2 linked regions of the Glaciimonas sp. CA11.2 genome follow. The protein of the gene in region 1 binds, or shares a complex with, the protein of each later gene. Links are inferred from orthologs where the notes say so. Each region holds a gene or a part of one and is shown on either strand. Other genes may lie near its edges.

Evidence for each region.
Region 2: the proteins of RGU75_RS01845 (region 1) and RGU75_RS16665 are in contact, whole or in part, in a cryo-EM structure (PDB 9GE8), measured with the Escherichia coli proteins. The link is inferred for Glaciimonas sp. CA11.2 from one-to-one orthologs.

What each region holds. Positions count from the first base shown.
Region 1 is NZ_JAVIWL010000001.1:427,745-435,851, reverse strand. The notes cover bases 200-3,350. They hold RGU75_RS01845 (ABC transporter permease), read left to right. Parts: upstream 200-599; coding sequence 600-3,101; downstream 3,102-3,350. Other genes in these bases: RGU75_RS01840 (group II truncated hemoglobin), read left to right, coding at 3,135-3,350; RGU75_RS01850 (DUF4126 domain-containing protein), read left to right, coding at 200-603. Outside these bases: more of RGU75_RS01850, read left to right, coding at 19-199; more of RGU75_RS01840, read left to right, coding at 3,351-3,569; RGU75_RS01835 (DNA recombination protein RmuC), read left to right, coding at 3,633-5,108; gephyrin-like molybdotransferase Glp, read right to left, coding at 5,320-6,702; molybdenum cofactor guanylyltransferase MobA, read right to left, coding at 6,699-7,298; GTP 3',8-cyclase MoaA, read right to left, coding at 7,407-8,107.
Region 2 is NZ_JAVIWL010000001.1:3,839,074-3,846,884, reverse strand. The notes cover bases 3,310-6,164. They hold RGU75_RS16665 (ABC transporter ATP-binding protein), read right to left. Parts: upstream 5,167-6,164; coding sequence 4,453-5,166; downstream 3,310-4,452. Other genes in these bases: RGU75_RS16660 (arylesterase), read left to right, coding at 5,447-6,082; RGU75_RS16670 (hypothetical protein), read right to left, coding at 4,066-4,401; RGU75_RS16675 (xanthine dehydrogenase family protein molybdopterin-binding subunit), read right to left, coding at 3,310-3,817. In the rest of the region: RGU75_RS16685 (thioredoxin domain-containing protein), read left to right, coding at 1-358; RGU75_RS16680 (LysR family transcriptional regulator), read right to left, coding at 528-1,442; more of RGU75_RS16675, read right to left, coding at 1,619-3,309; RGU75_RS16655 (SurA N-terminal domain-containing protein), read right to left, coding at 6,271-7,811.

The sequences.
Region 1 (8,107 bases):
ATCCTGTGGGGAGCCGATATGGTGGATACACTTTCGACTGCCGCGATGGCAGCAGGCCTTTCCTGGGCCAGCGGCATTCGCCTGTATATGGCGTTATTCGTCGCCGGACTATTCGGACGCTTGGGTTGGATCACCCTTCCGCACACGCTAGAAGTATTGCAGTCTCCCTGGATTTTGGGTATTACCGGCTTGTTGATGCTGGTCGAATTTTTAGCCGATAAAATACCGGGTCTCGATTCAATCTGGGATGCGGTCCAGACGTTTATCCGCATTCCTGCCGGTGCTGTATTAAGCGCCGCCGCGATGGGACATATGGACCCTGCAGTGACGACGGCTGCCGCGCTGGTCGGTGGCACTTTTGCCGCCAGTGCCCATGCTACCAAGGCGGGTAGTCGCGCCATGATCAATACTTCACCAGAACCATTAAGTAATTGGGCGGCCTCATTTTCCGAAGATGTCACCGTATTGGGCGCTTTATGGGCAGCGTTTTACCACCCTTGGGTCCTATTCGGATTTTTGCTGGTATTCTTTATTTTTGCAATCTGGTTGTTGCCCAAGTTGTGGCGTAGTCTGCGCTGGGTTTTTCAAAGGCTTAGTACATGATTTTGCAGTCTCTGCGCATGACCCAACGCGATTGGCGGGCGGGTGAGTTACGATTCTTGTTGGTGGCGTTAATTGTGGCGGTGGCGGCATTGTCTTCGGTCGGATTTTTTGTTGATCGGATGCGCGCGGGATTAGCGCGTGATGCCCACCAATTGTTGGGTGCCGACTTATTGATCGGAGCTGACCAACCGGTCAACCCGAATTGGCGCGCCGAGGCACAGCGGCGTGGATTGACCATTGCCGACACCGTAGTATTCCCTAGCATGGCATTATCGGGCGAGGGCGATGATTCCAAATCTCAGTTAGCCTCGTTAAAAGCCGTCTCCGCCGCCTATCCTTTGCGTGGCAATTTAAGTATTACCGATAAGCCAGGAACGCCAGACACCATCACCCGCGCCGTTCCCGCTGCCGGTACGGTCTGGGTTGATCCGAATATCCTGACCGCATTAAACATCAGCGTCGGCGCACCGCTTAAGCTCGGTGATCGCACCTTCACGATTGCACACATTCTCTCGGTCGAGCCGGATCGCGGTAGTGGCTTTGTCAACTTTTCGCCGCGCGTGATGCTGTCACTCGCTGATCTGGCATCGACGCATTTAGTGCAAGACGGTTCTCGCGTTACTTACCGTTTATTATTGGCCGGCGCGGCCCCGCAAGTTCAGGCATTTCAGGGGTGGGTAGAAGCTGAGATTGCGCGGGATAACGTTAAGGGCGTGCGCATAGAGTCGTTAGAGACCGGACGCCCCGAAATGCGCGCTACGCTGGATCGGGCGCAGCAGTTTTTATCGTTGGTGGGTCTGTTGTCAGCGATGTTGGCCGCTGTGGCTGTAGCGATGGCAGCGCGGCGCTTCATGTTACGTCATCTTGATGCGTGTGCGATGTTGCGTTGTCTCGGCTTGACCCAAAATCAGGTCACACAGCTATATCTATACGAATTCTTAATGATTGGCCTGATTGGAAGTGTACTCGGTGCCTTAGTCGGATTTGGCGCACATTTTGTGTTGCTTGAGACACTTGGTAAGTTCGTCGCCCATGATTTGCCACCTCCGAGTGTTATCCCTGGCTTGCAGGGAATTGTGACCGGATTGCTATTATTAGTTGGATTTGCCCTGCCACCGATCTTGCAGCTGCGCAACGTGCCGCATAACCGGGTCATACGACGCGAGCAAGACCCGCCGCAAGTCGCGGTCGTGGCAACCTATGGTTTGGGAACGCTCACCTTTATCGGCTTGTTGCTCTGGCAAGCGGGAGACGTAAAGTTGGGTTTGCTGACGGCGCTTGGATTTTTGGGTTGTTTTGCGATGTTTGGGCTGATCTCGTGGTTAGCACTGAAGTCCTTGCGGACCGCGCGCGGCGCTTTCAAGCATCCAAGTTGGCGCTTTGCCCTGACCGGATTGCAACGCCGACCAGGAGCCACAATTGTGCAGATTGTCGCGTTGGCGCTTGGTTTGATGGCGTTACTATTGCTAACGGTGATCCGCGGTGACCTTATCGGCGCATGGCGGCAATCGACGCCTGCCGATGCGCCAAACCGGTTTGTGATTAATATTCAGCCCGACCAACTTGCCGATATCAATCGACGACTTGTTGCAGCTGGTATTACGCAACCGAACCTCTATCCGATGATTCGTGGTCGCTTGACTGAAATTAATGGCAATGTTATCAACCCGGAAACGTATCAGGAAGACCGTGCTAAACGATTGGTAGAGCGCGAATTCAATTTGTCGACCATGGTGGCTGTGCCACTGAAAAATGAGATAGTCGCCGGTAATTGGTATAAAGACGATCAGCCGGAAGCCTCGGTTGAAGAAGGGCTGGCAAAAACGTTGAACCTGAAGTTAGGTGACAAACTCACATTTGATATCGCTGGTCAGACCGTCAGTGCACCGATTACCAGCTTGCGTAAGTTGGAATGGGGCTCGATGCAGGTCAATTTCTTTGTCATTTTAAATCCGAAGGCCATGGTGAATACACCGCAAACCTGGATTACGGCGTTCCGCTTACCGCCTGCGCACAGCAATCTTGGTAACCAGTTGACGCGTGACTTCCCGAATCTGACCATTGTTGATATTGGCAGTATTATTCAGCAATTGCAGGACGTGGTCGATCAGGTCGTGGCGGCGGTTGAATTTTTGTTCCTGTTTACGTTGGCGTCCGGTGGCTTGGTCTTGTATGCAGCGTTGTTGAGTTCGCAAGGGGAGCGCACGCGGGAGGCGGGTTTATTGCGGGCTTTGGGCGCTACGCGCACGCAGTTGTCGCATGCGCAGTGGATTGAATTTGCATTGATTGGCAGTTTGGCGGGATTTTTGGCGGCAACTGGCGCGGCGGCTACAGGATGGGCGTTAGCGCATTATGTGTTTAGTTTTACCTGGGCGTTTAGTCCGTTGATTTGGGTTGCCGGGATGGTGATTGGGGCGGTTTGTACGTTTGTGGGTGGGTGGATTGGGTTGAGAGGGGTTTTGTCTCGGCCGCCTTTGGAGACTTTGCGAGAGGCATGAATTTAGGGGGTGTTTGCGTTATCATTCCGATCTATGACTATTGATAAAAATTCTTCTGTTGAACTGACGCCGCCTTCTATCTTTGAATTGATTGGTGGCGCTGAGCGTTTGCGCGAGCTAGTTGATCGCTTTTATGATTTGATGGATCTGGAGCCTGCGTTTTCTGGTGTGCGGATTTTGCATCCCACTTCGCTGGATGGGTCGCGGGACAAATTCTATTGGTTCTTGTCGGGTTGGAGTGGTGGCCCGGACTTGTTTGTTGAGCGATTTGGTCATCCGCGCTTGCGCGCACGGCACTTGCCGTATGCGATTTCGACGCCGGAGCGGGATCAATGGCTGCGGTGTATGGCGCTGGCGATGCAGGATGTCGGGTTAGAGGAACAATTGCAGGAGCGTTTGATGAGTTCTTTCTTTGATACCGCTGACTGGATGCGTAATAAGCCCGATAACGTGGATACGCAAGCGTAGTTTATCAGACGTGGATTTTTTTACTGGGTTGCGGATGCAGCCCCTTTTTTTTGAACTGACAGCATGACGTTATCTGAATTATTTGTTTTGCTCATTATTGCCGCGATCATCATAGCGCTTCAGGTCGTGTCGATCTGGCGGTCCGGTCACTCTGGAAAAGGTGATGCGCAGCAGGCGCAATTGACGCAAATCAAAGACGATTTGTTGCGTAGTCAACAAGATATCGGTGATCGTAATGAGCGAGAGCTACGCGATCAGGTGCAAGGTAGTGCCCAGAGTACGCGTCAGGAAATCGGTGCGAGTTTTGGGCAATTGCAACAGACCGTATTAGCCCAAATGACCAGTGTGGCGACATTGCAGAATAGTCAGATCGATGCGTTTGCCCAACAATTGGTGCGACTCAATGAGACCAATGCACAGCAACTCGACAGCATGCGCCTGGCCATGAATCAACAGGCGCAGACCAGTCGTGAAGAGCAGGCACTTTCTCTGCAACGTTTTGGCGATACACTTAATCAGACCCTGGCCACGCTGACTGAGTCGAACGCGCAGCGGATGACAGAAATTCGTACCACGCTGGAAGCAAAAATTAAGGATCTGCAAAATGATAATGGTCTGCGCCTTGAAGAGATGCGCAAGACCGTGGATGAAAAACTGCACGCAACGTTAGAAAAACGTTTGGGTGAGTCCTTCCAGATTGTCTCGGACCGGCTGGAAAAAGTGCATCAAGGTTTGGGTGAGATGCAGCAACTGGCAATTGGCGTCGGCGACTTGAAACGCGTTCTTACCAACGTTAAAACGCGTGGTACTTGGGGCGAAGTGCAGCTGGAAATGTTGTTGGAGCAAGTTTTGACGCCCGAACAATATGCTAAAAATGTGGAGACGGTTCCCGGTAGTGGCGAGCGTGTTGAGTTTGCGATTAAGTTGCCAGGCCATGATGACGGTAATACGCCGGTGTGGATGCCGATTGATGCAAAGTTTCCTAAAGAGCAGTATGAAAGATTGTCCGAGGCCGCTGATCGCGCAGATGCCGATGGCGTTGCCTTGGCAGGCCGTGAGTTGGAGCGAGCCGTGCGGGGCGAGGCGAAAACCATCGCGGAAAAATATTTATCACCACCGCTTACTACCGATTTTGCGATTCTCTTTTTGCCTACTGAAGGTCTGTACGCAGAAGTGATGCGGCGTCCAGGTTTGGCCGATGACTTGCAACGACTCCATCGCATCAGCATCGCTGGCCCATCGACCTTGTCGGCATTATTAAACAGCCTACAAATGGGTTTCAGAACCTTAGCGCTTGAGAAACGCTCTTCCGAAGTCTGGCAAGTCCTGGGCGCAGTGAAGACCGAGTTCACCAAGTTTGGTGACGTGTTGGCAGCGACCAAGTTGGCTCTTGAGCGGGCAGCAAAAAACATCGATCAGGCCGAGGTTCGTAGTCGGCAGATGGCGCGTAAATTGAAGTCGGTTGAGGCGCTACCTAGCGAGGCAGCGCAATTGGTGCTGGGGAAGGAGCCAGAACAATTACAAGACGAAGAAAGTTGATTTTATCAATTGTTGACGAGATATAAGACTGTCGGAAGCACCGATACCTCTATCGGTACGCTACCTGGGTTATCCGCTTAACCACGTAATGCGACCGCTCAGGCAAGCTCTAAAAATCTTAGCCAGCGGGCTTGAGAATACGAATTTGTACGACGGTGCGGTGCATCGGCAATGCGAAATTGATTCGGGCAGGCACCGTCTGGAAGTCGCTTTAAATCAGGCCATTAAATAGAATGACCTCAACCTGATCGCCGATGGCGACGTCCCTTTGATCGTGTGCTAAAACGATCATGCAATCGGCTTCAGTCATCGAACGCAGGATCCCAGAACCCTGCGCACCAGTTGGCCGCACCGACCATCGGCCACTTTCGTGACGGATCAATATGCCGCGCTGATATTCGGTGCGTCCCGGTTTTTTTCGAATGATCGATGCGGACGTTACCTGCATAAGAGGAAGCGGTGCTGGTTGTGCTCCCATCATGTGCAAAAGCGCATCACGCGCAAAAAAATAAAACGACACCATGACGGCTACCGGATTGCCAGGAAGTCCAAAAAAGACGGCCGGTTTGTTGGAGCTGTTAATTGTACCGAATGCGAGCGGGCGACCTGGGCGCATCCCGAGTTTCCAGAACGCTACCTCGCCTAACTGCGCCATCATCTGTCGTGTATGGTCAGCGTCACCGACAGACACACCGCCGGAAGTGATAATGGCATCGGCATTATCAGCCGCACTTTTGAACGCGATTTCTAGTGCTGCAGGATCGTCGGCAACCACGCCGAGATCGATGATGTCGCAACCTAGTCGGCGTAACATGCCATATAGTGTGTAGCGATTGGAGTCATAAACGCAGCCGGGATCAAGCGCCTCTCCAACTGAACGTAATTCATCGCCGGTGGAGAAAAAAGCCACACGCAAGCGTCGTTGGACTGGTACTTCGGCGATGCCTAATGAGGCCAGCAAGCCGAGATCGGCAGGGCGCAGAATCCGTCCTTTCTTTAATGCCGCGGCACCTGCTTGCAAATCCTCGCCAGCCAGACGACGGTTAGCGCCTGCTCTGACTGCGCCCGCAGCGATCGTGATGAAAGGCTTGGAGCGGGGTAATTGTGACGAGCCGTTCGCATCATTTGATTCTGTGACGTCGCCGTTGAATGCGCTGACGAATTCTTGTGGAATGACGGTATCAAGGCCGTCGGGCATTGGCGCACCCGTCATGATTCGTATTGCTTGTCCCGGTGCAACGGGACCTTGATGCGCGCGTCCTGCATGGGATGTACCGATGACGCTGAGCAGCGTGTCACCGTCGGCGCATAAGCTCTCGCTATGAAAAGCATATCCATCCATTGCCGAGTTATCGTATGCAGGAACGTTGATCGGCGAAATAATATCGATTGCTAACACGCGATCAAGTGCGGTGCGGATGGCAACCTTTTCTATCGCATGAATCGGCGTAATGCAGTCCCGGATAATCGCTTGGGCGTGACTTACTGGCAGCGCGTCGGAATCGTAATCGGAGACGCAACTGATTGCTGCGCTTAACAACGACCGTGAGGATCGCGATGGCAGCGATGGCGAAGGATAGGATTGCTTAGTCATTGGTGGTTGTCTGCTTCACGTAATTCATTGGGCGTATTGATATTGCGAAATGGCGTGGCATCTTGAAACAGGACTTCAGTGTAATGCAAGCGCCGATACCAGATTTCAATTTTGCGCCCACCTTCGTCTATGAACGCCGTCAGATCTATAAGTACTGTCGTTTGCATCAACATGAAAACCGGTTGTGGCTGGATCTTTGAGTTAATGCCGGAGGTCGCTGCGACAGCAATATCTGCCGCGGTATTTTCCAACGCCTTCGCCAATTCAGACACTACATTGTCTGGTAAAAACGGGGAGTCACATGGAGCCGTGACTAAATAAGGTGTCTGACAGTTTTTTAATCCTGCCTGAATACCTGCAAGCGGGCCAGCAAAGTCATTGTTTGCATCGGGCCAGACCGGCACGCCAAAGGTAGCGTATGCGCTTAGATTGCGATTGGCACTGATCATGAGCGAGCCTACTTGAGGCGCTAACGTTGCTATGACGTGCGCGACCATTGGGACGTCGCTTACTGTCTGTAAGCCTTTATCAACACCGCCCATCCGGCTGCCGCGACCGCCAGCAAGGATTAAACCTGTTATTTGACTAATATGCATAAGATGGTGGCGTGGATGGCGTTGTTGATGGACAGTTTGCAGCTTAAATCAGGACGATGAAGAAAAACTGGATACGACGAAAGTATCCTGAGATTAGCGCATCAAAACTTATCCTCCGATATACGACATTTCTACTTTTTTTCTTGCCGGGGTCAAGCCATTGGTATTAAGCGTTCGCAGCTCGGAATAACGATCATCTCGTACCCGCCAGATCTGGCCGATAACTGTCGCGATTTCTGCATCACTGCAATTGCCGCCATTGCCACGCAAAAGGGCGCGTAAATCGTGTCCTTCACTGGCAAATAAACAGGTATATAACTTTCCCTCGGTTGAGAGCCGAGCGCGACTGCAATCGCTGCAAAACGCCTGCGTGACGCTGGAAATCAGGCCGATCTCGCCACCATCATCATAGCGCCAACGCTGCGCAGTTTCGCCAGTGTAGTTAGCCGCTAACGGCGATATTGGAAATACACTTTGGATTCGTTTTACGACCTCTGAGGAAGAAACCACTTCATCCATTTTCCATCCATTCGACGCGCCGACATCCATGTATTCGATAAAACGTAAAATAAATGGTGAGGTCTTGAAGTAACGCGCCATCGGCACTATTTCGTGATCGTTGACACCGCGCTTAACGACCATGTTGACTTTAATCGGGCCAAGTCCTACTTGATGGGCGACATCCAGTCCGTGCAATACATCGGCGACAGGAAAGTCGGCATCATTCATTTGCTTAAAAATCTTTTCGTCTATCGCATCCAACGAGACGGTAACGCGATTTAATCCAGCATCCTTGAGCGATTGTGCTT
Region 2 (7,811 bases), 3.4 Mb from region 1 along the record:
CGCTGCATGGTGTGGGAGTTGTCGTGAATATCAAATAAACTTTACGGCATTGGCGCACCGCCACCCTGATACGCGATTTGTTTGGATTGATATTGAGGATCAAGCCGATCTTATGGATGATCTTGACGTGGATGATTTTCCGACATTGCTGATTCAGCGTGGTCAAGTCGTCACATTTCTTGGTCCCGTCGAACTCGACCTGCGGTTAGCTGAACGTATATTCTTGGCGCAACATAAAAAATCACCAGCCGATCTGGCCGCTGAAGCTCACAGCACCGCCGAACGACGTCATTGGCAAAGCAATGGCAATTTGGTATTACGGCTTCAAAACGCTGTTGCAAAAAAAAACCTCTCCTAAGCTCGTTGCGGACTATCGCGTCAGCGCCTTAACTTAGGTTTCAGATGGTGTAAATATCAAAATATGCGGTTATGGCCCTCGAAACAGGAAATTTTTGAGTCCCGTTTAGCATCGAACCATTAAGCCTAATAAATCCTGCCGCTAATTTTGAGCGCGTCCTAAAACAATATTACCCCGCCAACCAGGGATCGCGATCTGGATACGGAAATTCAGCCATCATAAAGTCAACAAAACTGCGGACTTTTGCTGACAATAACCGTCTACTCGGATACACCAATTGCACCGAAACCTTGCTGATGGGATGATCCGCCAGGACCCGTACCAGACTCCCTGTTCGCAGATCATCGCCGAGCGAATACGAACTGCGCATCGCAATTCCCATTCCGGCAAGAGCGCAATGACGCAACAAGTCAGCATTATTCGACATCACCTTGCTCGTAATCGGTACAGTCGAGACCCCATCTGGCGAGTGGAAACTCCAATGATGGCGGAGATGCTCTAAAGAGAAATTGAGGCACGCATGGTGCTGAAGATCTTCGGGTAGTTGAGGACTACCGTGTTTGCGCAGATAATCGGGCGAAGCACATAACAATACTTCGGCAATCCCCAATTGGCGGGCTACCATGCTGACGTCGAACTTCTGAAATACCGTAAAAATACCAACATCGAAACCTTCTTCGACCAAATCGACCGTACGATCCGACATTGTGACGTCAAGCGCGACATCTGGGTATTGCATAGAATATTTGGGTAATAAGCGGGTTAATTGCAATTGCCCAAAGCTAATTTGAGAATAGATATTTAAGGTTCCTGCAGGCCTTTTGGATACTGCTGAAGCAACCGCATCAGCTTCGTCTATCTCGGCAAGTATGCTGCGTACGCGCTCCAAATAAGCTTGCCCGGTTTCGGTCAATGACATTCGACGTGTTGATCGATTCAATAAACGCGTGCCGAGATGGTTTTCCAAATCAGCAACGTGACGGGTAACGACCGCATTGGACAGCTCCATAACTTTGGCCGCGCCAACAAAACTACCCTGCTCCACCACTTTTGAAAATACCCGCATTGACTGTAGGCGATCCATATTTTTATGCATCCTTTATGAGATTTACTACATTTTAAGTCATCTAAATCTGGTGTTTACTCAATCTAACTATCTACCTGTGCGTGCATTTTTTTATCATCAGGTACGTCAAAAATGTTACCAATACCAAATGGGGCTCCATGAGCTGACTTTTAAGCAAAAAACCAAATCATTCATTAAACGCTTAGCCGCAACGGCAAATCACGCAGACGCTTACCGGTTAACGCAAATACTGCATTCGCTACGGCAGGCGCGATGGGTGGCACTCCCGGCTCACCAACACCTTGCGGCGCTTCAAGGCTAGGCATAATCACCGTTTCAATCACTGGCACCTGATGTATTCGCAAGACCGCGTAATCATTGAAATTTTGCTGTACCACTTCGCCATTCTTTATTGTCACCTCGCCGAGTAGCGCCGCACTCAAACCAAAGACGACAGCCGACTCCATCTGCTGGACGATAATATTGGTATTCACCGCGAGACCACAATCGATTACGCACACTACTTTATGCACTTTAATATTTGGTATCTGATCATTCTCAATCGAAATTTCAGCCACCTGCGCCACGATACTCCCAAATGACTGATGTAACGCGATACCGTGAGCACGACCAGCGACCGGTTGACCCGCCCGTACCAAAGCCACTTCCAGAACAGCACGATGACGCGGATGAGTTTTTAATAGATTTAGTCGAAACTGTGCGGGATGAACAGCCGCTGCATACGCCAACTCATCAATAAAACTCTCTTTAAAAAAAGCGTTATGTGAGTGCCCGACCGAACGCCAATTTCCTAACGGGACGGCGCTGGGAACAATGACATGCGCGATCTCCTGATGCGGAATTTCATATTGCATATCGAACTCTCCTTCTGCCGCCGCCCTATCCGGCCCGATCAAAGGAAATCCCAAATTGCGACGTACAAACTGCTGCGTGACAGAGCCGCTGGCAGATTTATTTTTATACCAAAGTATCTGGCCTGTAGTATCGAGCGCCGCCGAAAAATGGGCGACTGCGGCAGGCCGATAAACATCATGCGTCATGTCATCTTCGCGCGTCCAGATCATTTGCACAGGTTTACCATCGGCCTGCTTCGCAATCGCGACCGCCTGCACAATCATGTCAATTTCCAGACGCCGCCCAAAACCACCTCCCAAATACAGTTCGGTGATGGTCACATCCTCGATCTTGACACCTGCGAGCTTAGCGGCACTAGCGACCGCCATGCTCGGCACTTGAGTCGACACCCACAAATTGACTGTGCCATCTTTGACCTGCGCCGTGCAGTTGACTGGCTCCATTGTTGCGTGCGCAAGGAAGGGTGCAGAGTACATCGCCTCCACCGTATGCAACGCCGCTTCTCTATTTGTGTCAGAAATCAGGCCACCGGTACGGTGATAGATATGTCCTGATTCTGTGGCTAATTTTTCTCTTAATTCCCGAAAAATGGCGGCAGTGGACAGTACCCGATTCTCAGCGTCGTCCCAGGTAAGCCGCAATTTTTCCGCACCCTGTTTTGCTTGCCAAAAAGTTTTTGCGATAACGGCAACACCGGCTGCGGCCCCAAAGTGAGGAAGAATTACTGATGAAAAATCGACCGTTTTAATCACGCCTGGTGTGCGCAACGTTTCCGACGCGTCAAATTGTCGCAGTCGCGCTCCGATCACGGGCGCCATCTTGACTGCTGCAAATAGCAAATCAGGTGGTCGAGCGTCAATCCCAAAAATCGCCTTTCCGTTGATCTTGCAAGCGGTATCGCGCCGCGCCTGAGGCTGCCCGATTAATGTAAAATCCTCCACACGCTTGAGCGATACATTGCTCGGCGTCATCGCAGCAGCCCTCGCTGCCAGACTGCCATAACTGGCACGCCGTCCATTAGCATGACTCACCACCCCGTCGGCGGTAGTGCACTCGGTGGATGCTACCTGCCATTCTTGTGCTGCCGCCTGTATCAACATGGCACGCGCAGTCGCACCAGCCTCGCGCATCGGTTGCCATGCATCCCGCACGCTGCTTGAGCCACCGGTCAAGACGATACCCATTTCACTACCAACTTTAGTCATCAGCCATTGCGCACTGAGTTTTAATAACCCATCATCATCTGGATGAAAAGGTAACATCTCGGAAAAAAGGGCGACGTTACCAAATATACGGTCCAACGGCGCTTGCTCTATACGGACCATGCTAAGTGGCACATCCAGCTCTTCTGCGATTAGCATTGGTAGCGCGGTATGGACTCCTTGGCCCATTTCACAGCGTGCTATTGCCACAGTAACCATTCCGTCCGGGGCGATCTTGAGCCAGCCGTTCAATGCTATCTCACCACTCTTTGTCCGCATCGGAAGATGACTATTCAAGCGTTGTCGCGGCGGCATGACACCCCATCCGAGGATAAATGCCGCAGTCACACCAGCGCCTATACCTATCCCGCTCAGCAGGAAGCGACGCCGCGATTTTTTATGGGCTTGCACTGATCGGTCTTCCTTGTGATTTCAAACGCAATTTCAGGTTTGATTTGAAGATTGCTACTTGGCAGATGCATATCGTCATATTCTGTCAAATTAGTTTGCTGCGACGTCGGAAAGCTATCTTGGCGAAGGCACGTTAATAGCGTAAAAGACCGTCAACGTAAAAAGACTATCGTCACCAGTCCGAGCGCTACCAATGTCAATGCCAGCGAGAGTGTGGCAATCCAATTGGCACGTCGCACCTTGTTGTGCGTTGTCGATAAAGTCTGTTCGAGCGCAGAAATGGATGATTGTAATTGTTCGGCAAGTGCCTTGGCGTTTTGAATATTCTGCAAGGAGGCATTTTGCAATTCAGCTACTTGCTGTTGCAAAATCTCTATCTGGCTACTTTCGCTCCCACCTTTACGTTTCGTAAAAGCTGGCTTGGCGGCTGTAATAATGTCACCAAGATAAGGAAGAATAGCCTTTGCTACGGGTAACCATGCCGCCATATTTTTCTCCTTATATTGTCAAATATTGATAACGATGCTCCTATTCTGGCATTAAAAAATATGGGCGTCACTAGGTGTAAAGTCGCCATGATGCAGTAAACGTCCCGCCGCAATCGTGATAGTTTGCCGACATTGCACCGCGATGGACGTGTCGTGCGTGACAAGCACCAGAGTCGAACCGCGCTCCTGATTGAGATCAAACATCAGTTGTATCACCGCGTCGCCGGTAGCGGCATCGAGACTGCCAGTCGGTTCGTCAGCAAACAAAAGCGGTGGTTCTGTGACAAAAGCGCGGGCTAACGCCACTCGCTGCTGCTCGCCGCCGGACAAGTATTTTGGGTAATGACGCAAGCGACTTGCCAATCCAACGCGCCCGAGCATAATCTCAGCTTTTTCTTTAGCGCTGGGATCGCCATGCAGTTCTAATGGCAGCATGACATTTTCCAAGGCATTCAAATGCGTCAACAATTGAAAGGATTGAAACACGAAACCGAGCTTTTTCTTGCGTACTCCAGCACGACCATCCTCATCCAGCGCAAAAATATCTACGCCATCAATGAGGACTGTTCCACTTGATGGGGTATCAAGACCAGCCAACAATCCCAGCAAAGTTGACTTGCCGGAGCCGGAAGCGCCGACAATTGCCAGCGTCGTCCCAGCCTGAACGGTAAAATTGATGTCATTCAGAATCACAAGTTCTCCACTAGCGTCAGCTACCCGTTTGGTCAGGTTTTGCGCAACTATCGAAAAATCGGTGCTGGACATGGTAGCTTGTAGATCAGATGAATTAATCGAAGAGGATAGTGGCATGCGGATTATCAGTCAAAAATGTGGAAACGTTATTCGGGACGGGCGCGCGCAAGCATTATTACCGCCAGATCGACCGACAAAACTTAACGGCATCCGCGAAATCAGCGGTATAAGCAGTATCAACGGTATCAATAGCTTCAATGCCTTAGAGCAAGCATTAAAACATAAGGCAATAAAACAGTTAAAACTTATTGCCTGGCAATCCAATATCTTACGACGCAGCGTTTTAGCAATCATCACGCTCAGTGCATTTGCTTCAAGTGGAGGAAACATTGCATCAGCAGCAACGAGCGACCATTCTGCATCAAAATCGGTTCTGGTGTTGGGTGACAGTCTATCAGCTGAATATGGCTTGGCCCGCGGCACCGGTTGGGTGGCACTTCTACAAAAACGCCTTAAGACTGAAAACATCCCTATCGACGTGATCAATGCCAGTATCAGCGGCGATACCACAAGCGGTGGCAACGCCCGCTTACCAGCACTGCTGAAGCAGCGCCCCAATATCGTGATCATTGAACTTGGTGCAAATGATGCATTACGCGGCCTTCAATTAAAGGCGACAGAATCAAACTTACTCGCAATGATAGCAGCGGCACAAAAAGTAAATGCAAAAATCCTGCTAATCGGAATGCGCATACCACCCAACTATGGGCCCGACTATACAAACAAATTTTTCGCACTATATTCAACCTTAGCCAAGCAGACTAAAGTCCCTTTAGTGCCATTTTTGCTGGAAGGCGTTGCCAATAAACCGGAGTGGTTTCAAGCGGACCGCATGCACCCGACAGCGGAAGCACACCTAACCATCCTGAACAACGTTTGGCCGAAATTACAACCCTTAATGAAAGCAACGCTCTCCTCAGCAAAATAATCGATGCTGATTTCCTGGAATCGCCGGCGATCGAGATTTGTTTTTAAAGGCATCTTCCCAAGATAAGATCACTGGCTGACAACTTCTCTTCGGAGCGGGAAGAGAACTGGTTATAAGACGGGTAACGCAAAATAAAAAAGCCACTCGAAAGTGGCTTTTTAAATATTATTAGTCTACTAAACGAAGTGTTATTTCGACGCCAAATTATCATCAACAGGCGCGCTGGCGACGATAGGTTTGAGTATCTTTGCCTTAGCCTTTTTCTTCAGCACTTCAACGTAAGCACTCATTTCCTGCTGAGCTAATGCGGACGAAATTTGTTTTTGCTCTGACTGTCGACGTGCCTGGTCTATCGTCGCTGGCTGCGCTACTTTGCCAATACGATAGATGGCATAGCCTTGGCCGGGTAATGAAACACCAACGAAAGCAGGCAACTTACTTACGTCCGCTTTCATTACTGCATCAAATACGTTGGGAGCAACACCTTGCTGATTCGCGCGCGAAACCGTCTTAGCCACTGCAAATCCGGCCGTATCGTCTTTTACCTTCAGAGCCGCAAATTTGGCAGCGCCGGCCTTTTCAGCAAGTTCGACTTCGGCAGCCTGGATGACCTTAGTGCGAACCAATTCCTTAACGTCTTCAAACGCTTGTTTTGTGACTGGCTTATAGCTGATCACATGTCCAGCGATCAGCGTGCTTGGCGCAACTTCAATCGCAGCAGTATTACGCTTATTTTTTACAGAACCGTCTGCAAACAAGGCTGTGAGAAATTTCTCATTGTTGTACAGCACTGTTGGTGCAAGTGCCGGATTCGGATGACGGCCCACATTCGACACAGTCTGGATCGACAATTTTAATTTATCAGCAGCAGGCTGCAAGCTATTTGCCTGCTCATAGACAGTGTCATTAAACGCATCTGCCATCTCTGCAAATTTCTTGGTTGCCAGTTGTTTTTTAATTTCAGCGGATATCTCGTCCTTGACTTGCGCCAACGGTTTCACTTCGGCTGGCTTAATGCCCGTCAACTGAATGATGTGATAGCCAAAATCAGACTCAACAACATTACTAATCTCACCTTGTTTGAGTTTCAACGCAGCATCTGAAAATGGCTTGACCATCATACCGTCACCGAAATAACCCAAATCTCCACCATGTTCCGCAGAAGCAGTATCTTGAGAATTTTCTTTTGCCAGCTTAGCGAATTCTGCAGGATCCTTACGCAATTGGGCCAGCAGGCTTTCAGCTTTTGTTTTAGCAACCGCTTTATCCGCAGCAGAAGCGTCTTTGTTAGTTGTAATCAAAATATGACTCGCACGACGCTGCTCTTGCGTCGAATAGCGCGCCAGATTTTGCTCGTAATACGATTTTACATCTGCGTCATTAACTGTCACTTGCGCCGCTACGGCAGCGCTATCCAGGACAATATATTCCGCTTTCACTTGTTCAGGAATTTCAAACTGTTGACCATTCTTGTCGTAATAAGCCTTCAGCATCTCATCGGTTACTTTGACCTGCGAGGCATAATCTGCAGTCTTAAATAACAACTCTTGCGTGTCACGCTCTTGATCGCTTATATTGGAGAACCGTAACGCCAGCGACTTTGGAGCGAATGCAGTGGACTCAATTGCGCCAGCCAACTGTTGCAACGCCAAATCCTGACGAAGCCCCGCTTCATACATTTTCGGCACCGTCCCTTGCGCAGCCAACAGCGAGCGATATTTCTCGTTGT